DNA from 3 places in the Acidaminococcus timonensis genome. Region 1 is predicted to be linked to each of the others. Evidence: riboswitches for the same ligand, from Rfam matches in the RefSeq annotation. Region 1 holds a riboswitch; each other region holds the start of a gene.
The links. A riboswitch is a leader RNA that binds a small molecule or an ion and turns the genes downstream of it on or off. The one in region 1 is predicted to bind S-adenosylmethionine.
Positions count from the first base shown of each region.

Region 2: another riboswitch for S-adenosylmethionine. It lies ahead of BQ5462_RS05835 (MetQ/NlpA family ABC transporter substrate-binding protein); the one in region 1 lies ahead of metK (methionine adenosyltransferase).
Region 3: another riboswitch for S-adenosylmethionine. It lies ahead of BQ5462_RS06495 (methionine ABC transporter ATP-binding protein); the one in region 1 lies ahead of metK (methionine adenosyltransferase).

Region 1 is NZ_FNWH01000004.1:18,373-22,516, forward strand. It holds gene priA (primosomal protein N') at 1-834, opposite strand, end outside; gene metK (methionine adenosyltransferase) at 836-2,014, opposite strand; SAM riboswitch class I at 2,067-2,175, opposite strand; gene citC ([citrate (pro-3S)-lyase] ligase) at 2,237-3,283, opposite strand; gene BQ5462_RS00435 (NifB/NifX family molybdenum-iron cluster-binding protein) at 3,375-4,144, opposite strand, start outside.
Region 2 is NZ_FNWH01000006.1:412,123-416,266, reverse strand. It holds gene BQ5462_RS05845 (LysR family transcriptional regulator) at 1-16, shown strand, start outside; gene BQ5462_RS05840 (M20/M25/M40 family metallo-hydrolase) at 10-1,341, opposite strand; gene BQ5462_RS05835 (MetQ/NlpA family ABC transporter substrate-binding protein) at 1,359-2,183, opposite strand; SAM riboswitch class I at 2,279-2,384, opposite strand; gene BQ5462_RS05830 (RluA family pseudouridine synthase) at 2,551-3,471, opposite strand; gene pflB (formate C-acetyltransferase) at 3,608-4,144, opposite strand, start outside.
Region 3 is NZ_FNWH01000006.1:561,902-566,045, reverse strand. It holds gene BQ5462_RS06500 (YerC/YecD family TrpR-related protein) at 1-245, opposite strand, end outside; SAM riboswitch class I at 1,327-1,440, shown strand; gene BQ5462_RS06495 (methionine ABC transporter ATP-binding protein) at 1,513-2,550, shown strand; gene BQ5462_RS06490 (methionine ABC transporter permease) at 2,540-3,202, shown strand; gene rfbB (dTDP-glucose 4,6-dehydratase) at 3,876-4,144, shown strand, end outside.

The sequences.
Region 1 (4,144 bases):
GGCCCCATCCACTGCCTGAATAGCTGCCTTCTGTTCCTCCGTCAGCTCCAGGGTCTCCTTCCGGGCCTCCAGTTTTTCGTAGCTGTCCCGCAGTACCCGGTGCCGGCCTTCCAGCAGCCAGCCCCGCAGCACCATGGTCCGCAGCACCTCTGTAGAGATACCATGCCGGGTCATTTCCGGTCCGCTGACCACATTCCCGGACGACAAAAGGTCCAGGGCAGCCTGCTGGCTTTTGCCCCGGACCTTTCCATCCTGATATGCCGCCAATCCTTCCGGTGTGGCCTGGAACGTCCGTTCCGACTTCTGCCGCAGCTTGTATTTCACATCGTAAGAAAGTACCACCGCCTGCCGGGTGATGAGGCCCTTCAGGGCAGTTTCTCCTCCAGGCAGTTTCCGGATGGCCTTCCGGGGCAGCGGCCCTTTCCGGCACAGGAAGTCATACAGTTCCTGTTCCCGGGGCGGAAGCGGTTTCGTCCAGTCCGGCACCGGTACATAATTCCCGGTAGCGGCCAGGCTTTTCTTGCCGGGGATGAACAGCCGCAGGGCCTCGGCCAGGCTGCAGAGATAATACTGGCTCAGCCAATAGGCCGTGGCCAGCATTTCGCTGTCGAACCAGGGCTCCGTACCCACCACGTCCGCAATGTCCTTCAGCTCCCGGGAAAGATCCGGTGCCTTGTCCTCCTCGACGATGAACCCTTCCACCAGCTGCGTTCCGAAAGGCACCACCACCCGCCAGCCCTGAGCCAGGAAATCCAGGCTCTCGGGCACATGGTAGGTGAACTGCCGGAACAGGTTCTTCACCGGCAGGTTGATGGCAACCTTGGCGTATTCCATATTATTGCAGTGCCTTTTTCAGTGCATCCACTTTATCCAGCCGTTCCCAGGGCAGATCCACATCCGTCCGGCCGAAATGGCCGTAGGCTGCCGTCTGCTTGTAGATGGGTCGCCGCAGATCCAGGCTCTTGATGATGCCTGCCGGGGTCAGGGAGAAGTTCTTTTCGATCAGTTTCACGATTTCTTCTTCAGGAATGGCATTGGTCCCATAGGTGTTCACGCTGATGGAAACCGGCCGTGCCACACCGATGGCATACGCCAGCTGGATTTCGCATTTCCGGGCCAGGCCGGCTGCCACCACGTTCTTGGCTACATAACGGGCTGCATAGGCCGCACTCCGGTCCACCTTGGTGGGATCCTTTCCGGAGAAAGCGCCACCCCCATGACGGGCCATGCCGCCATAGGTATCCACGATGATTTTCCGCCCGGTCAGACCGGAATCCCCCTGAGGACCGCCGATGACGAACCGGCCGGTGGGATTGATGTGGTAGATGGTGTCTTCGTCCAGCAGGTCAGCCGGGACCACCGGTTTGATTACGTATTCCAGGATGTCCCTGCGCAGTTGTTCCATGGAAATTTCCGGAGCATGCTGGGCGGAGACCACAATGGTATTCACGCGGACAGGTTTGTCGTCTTCATATTCCACAGAAACCTGGGTCTTGCCATCAGGACGCAGGTAGGGCAGGATGCCCTCCTTGCGGACCTGGGCCAGCCGGCGGGCCAGCTTGTGAGCCAAAGAGATGGGCAGGGGCATGTATTCCGGGGTTTCGTCAGTGGCGTATCCGAACATCATACCCTGGTCGCCGGCGCCGATCTTTTCATCGTCGGTATGGTCACCGGCCTTGGCTTCGTCCGATTCATCCACCCCCTGGGCAATATCCGGAGACTGTTCATCGATGGAAATCAGGACTCCGCAGGTGGCCCCGTCAAAGCCGTATTTGGCACGGTCATAACCAATATCGATCACCGTCTGCCGGGCAATCTTGGCGATGTCCACGTAGCAGCTGGTGGAAATTTCCCCTACAATATGGATCTGGCCTGTCGCCACCAGGGTTTCACAAGCCACTCGTGCATCCGGGTCTTTTTCCAAGATGGCATCCAGCACCGCATCAGAAATCTGATCGGCAATCTTGTCAGGATGCCCTTCCGTCACAGATTCAGACGTAAAGACTTTTCTCATAGTTTCCTCCTTGCAAAAAAAATACTCTCAAAACATGAGAGTACATATGGGACTCTCATCTCACAATCGAATAACGCATTGCAGGACTTAGCACCGTTGACCCAAAGGCCATGGTTGCTGTGGCTTCAAAGGGCCATTCCCTCCACCACTCTTGATGAGCTATATGTAATTGTGATGGTGTAATTATATCAGATACAGTATAATTGTCAAGAGTGGCCCCCCTTAATAATGGACCACGTCTTTCTCTCTCCTGATTTTGGCAATGATGGGTTTGGCCGCTTCACTGCGCAGGAATTCCCAGGTGGTGGGAGGCACCTGCTGCTGCACCAGGTCCCAGTTGTCCTCCTGGATGGCCTTGCGCACGGTGGAAGCACTGACCACCTGGCCGTCTTCTTCCCGGCGGGGCACCACGATGCACTGGATGCCGTCCTCGGGCAGCTTCTGCTGCATCACCTGGTTGTACAGACCGGTAACCACGCTGGTGGGTTCCTCTCCCACATACCGGGCAGTGATACCCAGCTTGTGGGCGATTTTCGTAAAGATGGCCAGATCCAGGTTGGCATGGCTGGTGATAACCGCTTCCGCATCCTTCTGGAAATAGCTGGGGAACGTGGCCTGGCTGATGATGTACGGACCGCTGTCGTGATACCGCAGGTTCTTCAGGTGCGCCGTACCGGCTTTGATCAGCTGCCTGCGCACAGTATAAGGGAACAGGCTGGCGTCTTCGCTGACCATGAACAGATGCACCACATCATTTTCCGCCGCCGCTTTTTCCACCAGGTACTGGTGTCCCAGGGTAAAGGGGTTGGCATTCATGACGATGGCACCCACTTTGGGTGCGTCCACCTTTGTCTGGGCCAGCTGGTCCAGGTAGCTGGAGAAACCGTCCTTCCGATTTTCCATGAACACAATCTGGTCCTGGATGCGGGCGATTTCGTAGAAGCCCAGATCGCCGAAGAACTTGGCCGAATTGCATTTGGTGTACAGGAACAGGTGCAGGTTGCCCCGTTCGTACTGGTACTGCACCAGGTGGGACACGATCTCATTCATGAGCCCCTCGCCCTGGTGGTGGTGATCCACGGCCATGCAGCGCAGGGTGTTGCCGAAGCAGCTGCCCGTGGCGATGGCGTGGTAGTCGTTGTCGAACATCACGCAGGTATAATCCAGGTTGGCATCCCGCCGGATCCCCTCCTGCTGCAGCAGGGCGTCCACCTGGGCATTGGTCCGGGCGTCCGAGGGATAGACCTGGGAAATGAAGTAATCAGACATGGTTATCTCCTTATGCTTTCAAAATTGTTCCCATTATAACATAAAAAAAATGGGTTGTCCTTTGTGGGAACAACCCATTTTATGTCAGGTCTCAATGATGGCAGCCGTGATGGCCGCAGCCGCCTTCGCCGTGGTCGTGGTGCTCATGATGGGCGCACTGGATGTCTTCCTGGTAGGCCAGCTTGTCGGCCAGGAAATCGGCCACCGCCTGGTCTGCCTGACCGCTGCAGCCGCCGTAGAAACGGATACCCTGGGCGTTCAGGGCCTGCTGGGCCCCGCCGCCGATGCCGCCGCAAATCAGGGTTTCCACCCCCAGATCCTTCAGCACACCGGCCAGGGCGCCGTGCCCCTGCCCGTTGGTGCTTTCCACCCTAGCTTCCTTCACCTGGCCGTCTTCCACCTCATAGACCTTGAAATTCTCCGTCCTGCCGAAATGCTGGAAAATCTCGCCGTTTTCCGCATCATAGGTCACTGCAATTTTCATATCCTGTTCCTCCTTCGGAAAATCTGGAAGACCGCCCACCCGGCGGACCGACTGCAGGATGAACTGGCAGCAGCCCCATTCCGGGTCCCGGGCGAACTCCACGCTGCCTTCCTCGATCCGCAGGTCTTTCCCGTAGATCAGGACCTCTGCCAGCTTTTTCCGAGCCCGGTTGAGGATGTTTTGAAATGTGGAGCGGGCCACATCCAGGCGTTTCGCTGCCTCCCCCTGCTCCAGCCCCACATAGTCGCAGAGCCGCACGGCCTCGAATTCATCCAGGGTCAATACCACGTCGCCCCTGGAAGGGTTGGCCCCCACAAAATAGAAACTCCCTGGTTGCTGGTACACCCGCCGTTTCCGAACCGGTCTGGGCAATCTTC
Region 2 (4,144 bases), on a different contig from region 1:
GGACAATGCTCAGTAAGTCTGTAAAAACCGTTTGAAGAATTCCACACTGGGCCGCAGGGCATCCACCGGGATCTTTTCATCCACCTGGTGGGCTGCGCCCCAGCGGTCATCCCGCACATGGCCGGAAAACAGCAGGATGTTGTCCGTAATGTTCCGGTAGTAGTGGCTGTCCGTCCCTCCCAGCATCAGGAAGGGCACTGTCTGTACCCGGTTCCCGTACAGGTCGGCCAGCACTTTTTCCGCCACCTGTACCCCATACCCGTTGGGATCGGAAGCGGGCAGCGGATCCCGTCCGGACACGTGGCGGATGGCCACGCCCTCCGGCAGGAACTGTTTGAAATATTCCGTAACGCCTGCAATGGTATCTCCCTGCAGCACCCGGACACTCATCTGGGCGGTGGCCAGGCTGGGCAGCACGTTGGGCTGCTGGCTGGCACCGGCCATGGTGAAGGCGATGGTGGTGTGCAGCAGGGCATCCAGCCGGGGATCCTCCTGGGCCAGTGCGCACAGCTGTTCCCAGTGTCCTTCGGGATCGGCAAAGATTTCCCGTTCTTCCCCTGTTTTCAGAGGCGCTTCGCCGGCCAGCTGGGCTTTGGCCAGAGGGGTCAGGCGATAGGGGAAAGGATGGCCTTCGATGGCAACGATGGCTTTGGCCAGGGTGCCCAGGGCCGTACCTCTGCCCGGACGGCTGGAATGACCGCCTGCGGAACGGACGGAAATCTCAAAGTTCACCGGGGATTTTTCCGCCAGGCCGATGCGGGCTTCCAATTTTTCCCCTGCCGGGAACAGGCCGCCCCCTTCGTCCACCACGGTCCCCAGGTGCACCCCTTTGCGCTGCAGGTTCCCGGCCAGTTTTTCGGCCCCGTCCACATCGTTTTCCAGGTACACCTCTTCCGAGTAGCCCAGAGACAGGTACAGGTCGTAGCTGGGACGCCAGCCCTCAGCCAGCAGGGCTTCCACTGCCTCCAGTTCGCTGAGCAGCAGGTGCTTGCAGTCGGTGGTGCCCCGGCCGCAGATGCAGCCGTCTTTGATCTCACCCCCGAAGGGGTCGAAGGACCACTGGCTGCGGTCCCCGATTTCCACCACATCCTGATGGCTCATCAGGAGCAGGGGTTTCTTTTCACTGCTGGTCCCCTTCAGATGGAACTGCAGTCCGGCCTGCCCCACTTCCTCCAGTTCCATCTCCGAAAAGATGTGGGGATAGAATTCCCGGAAAGCCTGGTGCAGCCTGTCGAACTGTTTCCAGTCCACCTTGTCCACGTTGGCATTGCTCACGGTGGCGCACTGGATGAACCGCTGGAGATGGGCTGCGTATTTCTTGTCTTCTTCTGTCAGTGCCATGGCTCAGACCTTCTTCCTTACCAGGCCGGTTCCAGGCTGCCCTTGGCGTTCTTTTCGATCCAGTCCTTCACAGGCTGGCTCTGGAAGATCTTCACGAATTTCTGATAGGTGGGGTTGTCCTTGTCTTCTTCCCGGGCGGCGATGATGTTCACGTACGGGCTGGTGTTGTCTTCCTTGGCAATGGCCAGTTCCGGAGCCAGTTTGGCGCTGTTGGCATAGCCAGCGTTGATGACGGAGGCCGTGGTATCATCCAGGCTGCGGGGCAGCTGCGCCGCTTCCAGTTCCAGGATCTGCAGGTGTTTCGGGTTTTCGGTGATGTCATTCACGGTCAGTTCCGTGGCTTTCACATCCGGGTTCACTTTCAGCAGGCCCAGTTTGCTCAGCATCAGGATGGCCCGGCCACCGTTGGAAGGATCATTGGGGATGGCGATCTTGGCACCGTCCGGGATGTCCTTGATGTCCTTGATCTTGGTGGAATACAGTTTCAGAGGGGCCAGATAGGTCTTGCCGATGCTCACCAGTTTGGTCCCGTTCTTTTTGTTGAAGGCCAGCAGGAAGGGTTCATGCTGGAAGGAGTTCAGGTCGATATCCTTCTGGGCCAGGGCCTGGTCCGGGGTCACATAGTCGCTGAAGGTCTTGATTTCCACCGTCAGCCCCTGTTTGGCGGCTTCCTTTTTCACCACTTCCATGACTTCTTCCGAATACCCCGGGGTAATGCCCACGGTGATGGACTTCTTCTCCGCAGGCGCTGCTGCCTTCTTGTCGCTGCTGCCGCAGCCGGCGGTAAGGCCGGCCAGTGCCAGTACGGCTACCGCACCGGCGATCCATTTTTTCAATTTCATTGTTCATCTCTCCTTTGTTTTCCTTCAGGGAGTGCAGACCAAAAGAAAAGCGCCACCTGCTTTCCGCAGATGGCGCTTTTTGATGACTGGGCTCGCATTCATCTGCCAGGAAACCGGTTCCCGTTGGAATTGGCACCTTCCCGTCAAAGGGGGTTGCCGCAGCGTCATAGGGCCAAATCCCTCAGCTGCTCTCGATGAAGGTTATTCTGTTATGGTCACATTGTATAGTAGGTTGGTAGGATTGTCAAGGACTTTTTGTAACCGATATGAAAACAGTTTGGATGGGAACCTTTTCCGGCCCTCAGTAGGCCGGTGTCCATTTGGCGGACCGGACCAGAGCCCGGGGATTGGATTGCCTAACTTCAGGTTATATCCTGAGAAAGCGGGAGGATCCCTGGCCTGGGGAAAAGGAGGCGATGTGTGCACAGCCCTCTTTTCTCATATCCTCCGGCACCGGTGCCTGGAGGAACAGTTCTTTTCCAGTCCGGGGATGGCAGAATCGGACGGTCCAGGCGTGGAGGGCCTGGCGCCGCAGGGTGGGGTGCATGTTCCCATACAGGGGATCCCCCAGAAGGGGATGCCCTTCGTGGGCGAAATGGACCCGGATCTGGTGGGTGCGGCCGGTGAGGAGATGGATCCGGAGCACCGTCCGTCCCTCCCCCTCTGCCAGAATTTCATAGTCCGTCACCGCAGGCCGACCGTCGGGACGCACGGTCCACCGGTCCACCCCTTCTCCCACCCGTCCCACAGGATGAACGATCCGGCCCCGGGGATGTTCCAGATGGCCTTCACAGATGGCCAGATATTCCCGGTAAATCTGGCTGTGGCTCCTGGTCAGGGCATGTTTGGCAAAGGCAGATTTGGCCACCAGCAGGATGCCGGTGGTGTCCCGATCCAGCCGGTACAGAGGATGGATGCCGCAGGCCTGTCCCGTCCTGTGGAAATAGCCTCCCACCGCCTGGACCAGGGTATCCCGGGCCCCGGACCAGGTGGGATGGATCAGCATGCCCGCCGGTTTGTCCACAGCCAGCAGATCTTCGTCCTCATACAAAATGGAAAGGGGCAGATGGACCGGTATCACTGCTGCCTTTTCTTCCCAGCGGAGGACCAGACGATCTCCCGCTTCCAGCCTGTGTGAGGGGTTCCTGACCAGGGATCCGTTCACGGTGATTGTGCCGTTCCATTTGATCCTCCTCCACAGCTTTTCCGAAAGGTGCAGCGGTCCTCGGGCTGCCTGGCGCACACAGCACCCGGCATGATCCCGGTCCACCTGGTAACGCAGTTCCATAGATTCCTCCTTTGCAACAGAGGACGGCTGCCCATGGCCCGCAGCAGCTCCTCTTTTCCTCCATATTTTTCCAACGATCTCCTTGCAGAGCTCCACAAGGAAAAAGACCGCCCGCAGGCGGTCTTTCCGAAATCGGTTACATCTTCTGATGGGCGCGGCGGGCGATTACGTCCAGCTGCTGTTCCCGGGTCAGGTCGATGAATTTCACCGCATACCCGGATACCCGGATGGTGAAGTTGGCGTATTCCGGTTTTTCCGGATGTTCCATGCAGTCGATCAGCTTGTCCACCCCGAACACATTCACGTTCAGGTGGTGGGCCCCCTGGTCGAAGTAGCCGTCCATCACACGGACCAGCGTTGCCTTCTGTTCCTCTTCGTTGTGGCCCAGGGTTTCCGGAGCGATGGTCTGGGTGTTGGAAATGCCGTCCAGTGCGTATTCGTAGGGCAGCTTGGCCACAGAGTTCAGAGAAGCCAGCAGGCCGTTCTGTTCAGCGCCGTACGCAGGGTTGGCACCCGGAGCAAAGGGGGTGTAGGCTTTGCGTCCGTCAGGCAGGGCGCCGGTGGCACCGCCGTACACCACGTTGGAGGTAATGGTCAGGATGGAAGTGGTGGGTTCAGAGTTCCGGTAGGTATGATGTTTCCGCAGTTTGGTCATGAAGGTCTTCAGCAGCCA
Region 3 (4,144 bases), on a different contig from region 1:
CCGTAATTCAAACAGCGATTCACCCGGGATACCGTGGTGCTGCTGGCGCCCGTATCCTTGACGATCCTGGCATAATTTTCGCCCCGGTGAAGACGCACCGCCACTTCCAGGCGCTGGCTCAGCGCCTTCAGTTCGTTGGGGGTGCAGATGTCTTCCAGGAAAGCCAGAGCCCCAGCTTCATCCTTCAGCAGGGTGAAAGCATTGGCCAGTTGTTTCAGTTCCCGTTGGTTTAGTCCGGCTACCATGATCGAAGCCCCTTTCTCCTAGATGGATTGCAATCGGCTCTGCAGCCGTTTGCTTTAGCTGTTTATTACTTTACTACGATGAAGAAGTAAAAGCAAGTAGTTTTTGTGAATTTGTGAAAATTGTTTTAGGTTTCCCTGTTATCGTAAGGCTCTACTAAAAACCCCCTACCCGCAAGCGGGCCCTTTCCCCCTTTCAGGGGGACACGGACTGGGAGACACAATATCTTTTGTCCTTCCCTGGAAGGGAAGGGGACCGTGCGCATGCACGGTGGATGGGTCCAGCCCTACACTTTCGGCTTCGTCGTACGATCGACTGCACACCCCACCACCCGTTCAAAAAGTTCCCCCTGTTATCATGAGGCTCTACTAAAAACCCCCTACCCGCAAGCGGGTCCTTTCCCCCTTTCAGGGGGACACGGACTGGAAGACTCCTGTTCATCGTCTCCGTCGCGGGGGACACAAGTCTTTGTCCTTCCCTGGAAGGGAAGGGGGACCGTGCGCATGCACGGTGGATAGGTCCAGCACTACACTCTCGCCTTCGTCGTCCAGACGACTGCAGCACACCCCCACCACCCGTTCAAATAGTTCCCCCTGTTATCGTAAGGCTCTACTAAAACCCCCTACCCGCCAAAGGCGGGCCCCTTCCCCCTTTCAGGGGGACACAATATTTTGTCCTTCCCTGAAAGGGAAGGGGGACCGTGCGCATGCACGGTGGATGGGTCCAGTCTACACTCTCGCCTTCGTCGTACAACCGACTGCAGCACCCCCCATCACCCGTTCAAAAAGTTCCCCCTGTTATCGTAAGACTCTACTAAAAACCCCCTACCCGCCAAAGGCGGGCCCTTTCCCCCTTTCAGGGGGACACAACGTTCCATTCCTATTCGTCGTCTCCGTCGCAGGGGACACAACGTTCTTTGTCCTTCCCTGGAAGGGAAGGGGGACCAGCCGTATGGCTGGTGGATAGGTCCAGCCCTGCACTCTCGCCTTCGTCGTCCAGACGACTGAACTCCCCCCAACTCACCGGGCCACAAGGTGGCGCTTGACAAACTGTACTTTATACAGTATCATTTGAGATACACGGAATTCATCCAGAGTAACGGAGGGACTGGCCCTATGAAGTTACGGCAACCATCTGGAAAGCGCTCCTTTCCACGAACGGTGCTAAGTCCATCAGGCATTGCCTGAAAGATGAAGATGAGTGAGCAAATCTGATTCCTCTTCATTCGCTGAAGAGGAATTTTTTATTTTCCACGGAGGTGTCCACCCCATGATCCAATTGGAGCACATTGAAAAAATCTATCACACCGCCTCAGGCGATCTCCATGCCCTGAAAGACATCAACCTGACCATCAACGAAGGTGAGATCTTCGGCATCATCGGCCTGTCCGGTGCCGGCAAATCCACCCTGGTGCGCTGCATCAACATGCTGGAACGGCCCACCAGTGGCAAGGTCTTCGTAGACGGCCAGGAAATGACTGCCCTCAGCGAAGAACAGCTGCGCAAAGCCCGGCAGAACATCGGCATGATCTTCCAGCACTTCAACCTGCTGGCCAGCCGCACCGTCTACGGCAACATCGCCTTCCCCCTGGAAATCCAGGGCCTGGACAAGGCTTCCATTAAAAAGAAGGTAGATCCCCTGCTGGATCTGGTGGGCCTGGCCGACCGGGCCGACCACTACCCCAGTCAGCTGTCCGGCGGGCAGAAACAGCGGGTGGGCATCGCCCGGGCCCTGGCCAGCGACCCCAAAGTGCTGCTGTGCGACGAAGCCACTTCCGCCCTGGATCCCCAGACCACAGAATCCATCCTGAACCTGCTCCGTGACATCAACAAACGGCTGCACATCACCATCGTCATGATCACCCACCAGATGAACGTAGTGAAAGAGATCTGCGACCGGGTGGCCGTCATCGAAAACGGCCAGATCATCGAACAGGGCACCATGGTGGACCTTTTCACCAATCCCCAGAAGACCACCACCAAGGAATTCGTGGCCAGCATCCAACACAACGACCTGCCCGATTTCGTCAAGAAACTGGATCTGCACAAAGAGTACAAGAGCGGCGACAAGGCCCTGGTCAGCCTGAGCTTCATCGGCGACAGCGCCGGCGAGCCCGTGGTGGCCGTACTGATCAAGAAGTACGACACGAATGTGAATATCCTGACCGCCAACATCGAAAACCTGCAGGATACCCCCTTCGGCACCCTGCTCATCGAACTGGAAGGTGACGAGGGCCATCTGAAACAGGCCCTGGATTACCTGCATTCTAGAAAAGTCAAAGACGAGGTGATTGGTTATGTCTCCTAATATGATTCATCTGCTGGTGAAAGCCCTGGGCGAAACCCTGTACATGGTGGCCCTGTCCGCCGCCATCGCCACAATCTGCGGCATCCCCCTGGGCGTGATCCTGACCATTACCGGCAAGGGCCACATCAAAGAAAACCCTGCCCTGCACAAAACCCTGGGCTCCATCGTGAACGCCCTCCGGTCCATCCCCTTCATCATCCTGATGGTGGCCATCATCCCCCTGACCCGCCTCATCGTGGGCAGCTCCATCGGGACCACCGCCGCCATCGTACCCCTGACCATTTCCTGCACCCCGTTCATTTCCCGGATCATCGAATCCTCTCTGTTGGAAGTGGACCCCGGCGTCATCGAAGCCGCCCAGAGCATGGGAGCCAGCCCCATGCAGATCATCTGGAAAGTGTTGCTGCCCGAAGCCATGCACAGCATCGTCCTGGGCATCACCCTGGCCGTGATCAGCCTGATCGGTTCCAGCGCCATGGCCGGTGCCCTGGGCGGCGGCGGCCTGGGAGATCTGGCCATCCGCTACGGATACCAGCGGTTCCAGGCTGACACCATGATTGCCACCGTCATCGTGCTGATTGCCCTGGTGCAGGTGGTACAGAGCATCGGGAACAAGATTTCCAGCAAATTGAATAAGACGAAGATCAAATAAAAACTGGGCGCCTCGATGGTGCCCAGTTTTTTATATTTCTTTCATTATGCAGGATTGCCAGTGCCTGATCCAGGTGCTTGATGATTTCCGCTTCAGGATAAGCTCCCCTGTGAAGGACCTTCTGGGTTCCAGACACGATATATAATAAAGTTTATATAATGATTCATATGGCATGATCCTGTCACCTCAAAATCTGTAAAAATTGCGGCCTAAAAAAATGTTGACCTCAAAAATCACCATTTTTGAGGTTTGGAATCGACTTTATATTTCCATTATAAAGTGCAATACTCTGCTTCAGGATAAAATCCGCCCGACGAGGGCGGACTTTTTTGAATGGAATGGCGTTCGGCCGCACTCTGTAAGCATTACGATCGTACAAAAGGCGTTCGAGGGGGCGGGCTCATCGAATTAGGGGCGATTCGGTGAACCGCCCGCTGTCGCGGTCTGATACCTGGGAACGGACTCCCCTTACGGGTAGGCCCTACGGAAGAACGCCAACATATCCGTTTCTGCGTAGGGATGGCCCATAAGGGACATCCGAGCCCAGGTCGCCCAGCGGGCCATACATTCAAACAAATTTGCCCCTGGGCAAATTTGTTCCTTTGGCTGCAGACTAGTGACTAGAGACTAGTGACTGCCCATTTGCTATAATGAATCCCGGGAGGACACGCTCATGAAAATTCTTGTAACCGGTGGTGCCGGGTTCATCGGCTCCAATTTTATCTTTTATGTGCTGAAGCAGCACCCTGAGGCTAACATCATCTGCCTGGACAAACTGACCTATGCCGGGAACCTTGCTACCCTGGCGCCCATCATGGACCACTCCCATTTCCAGTTCCGCAAGCTGGATATCTGTGACCGCAAGGCTGTATACGCTCTCTTCGAAGAACGACACCCCGATATCGTGGTCAACTTTGCGGCCGAATCCCATGTGGACCGATC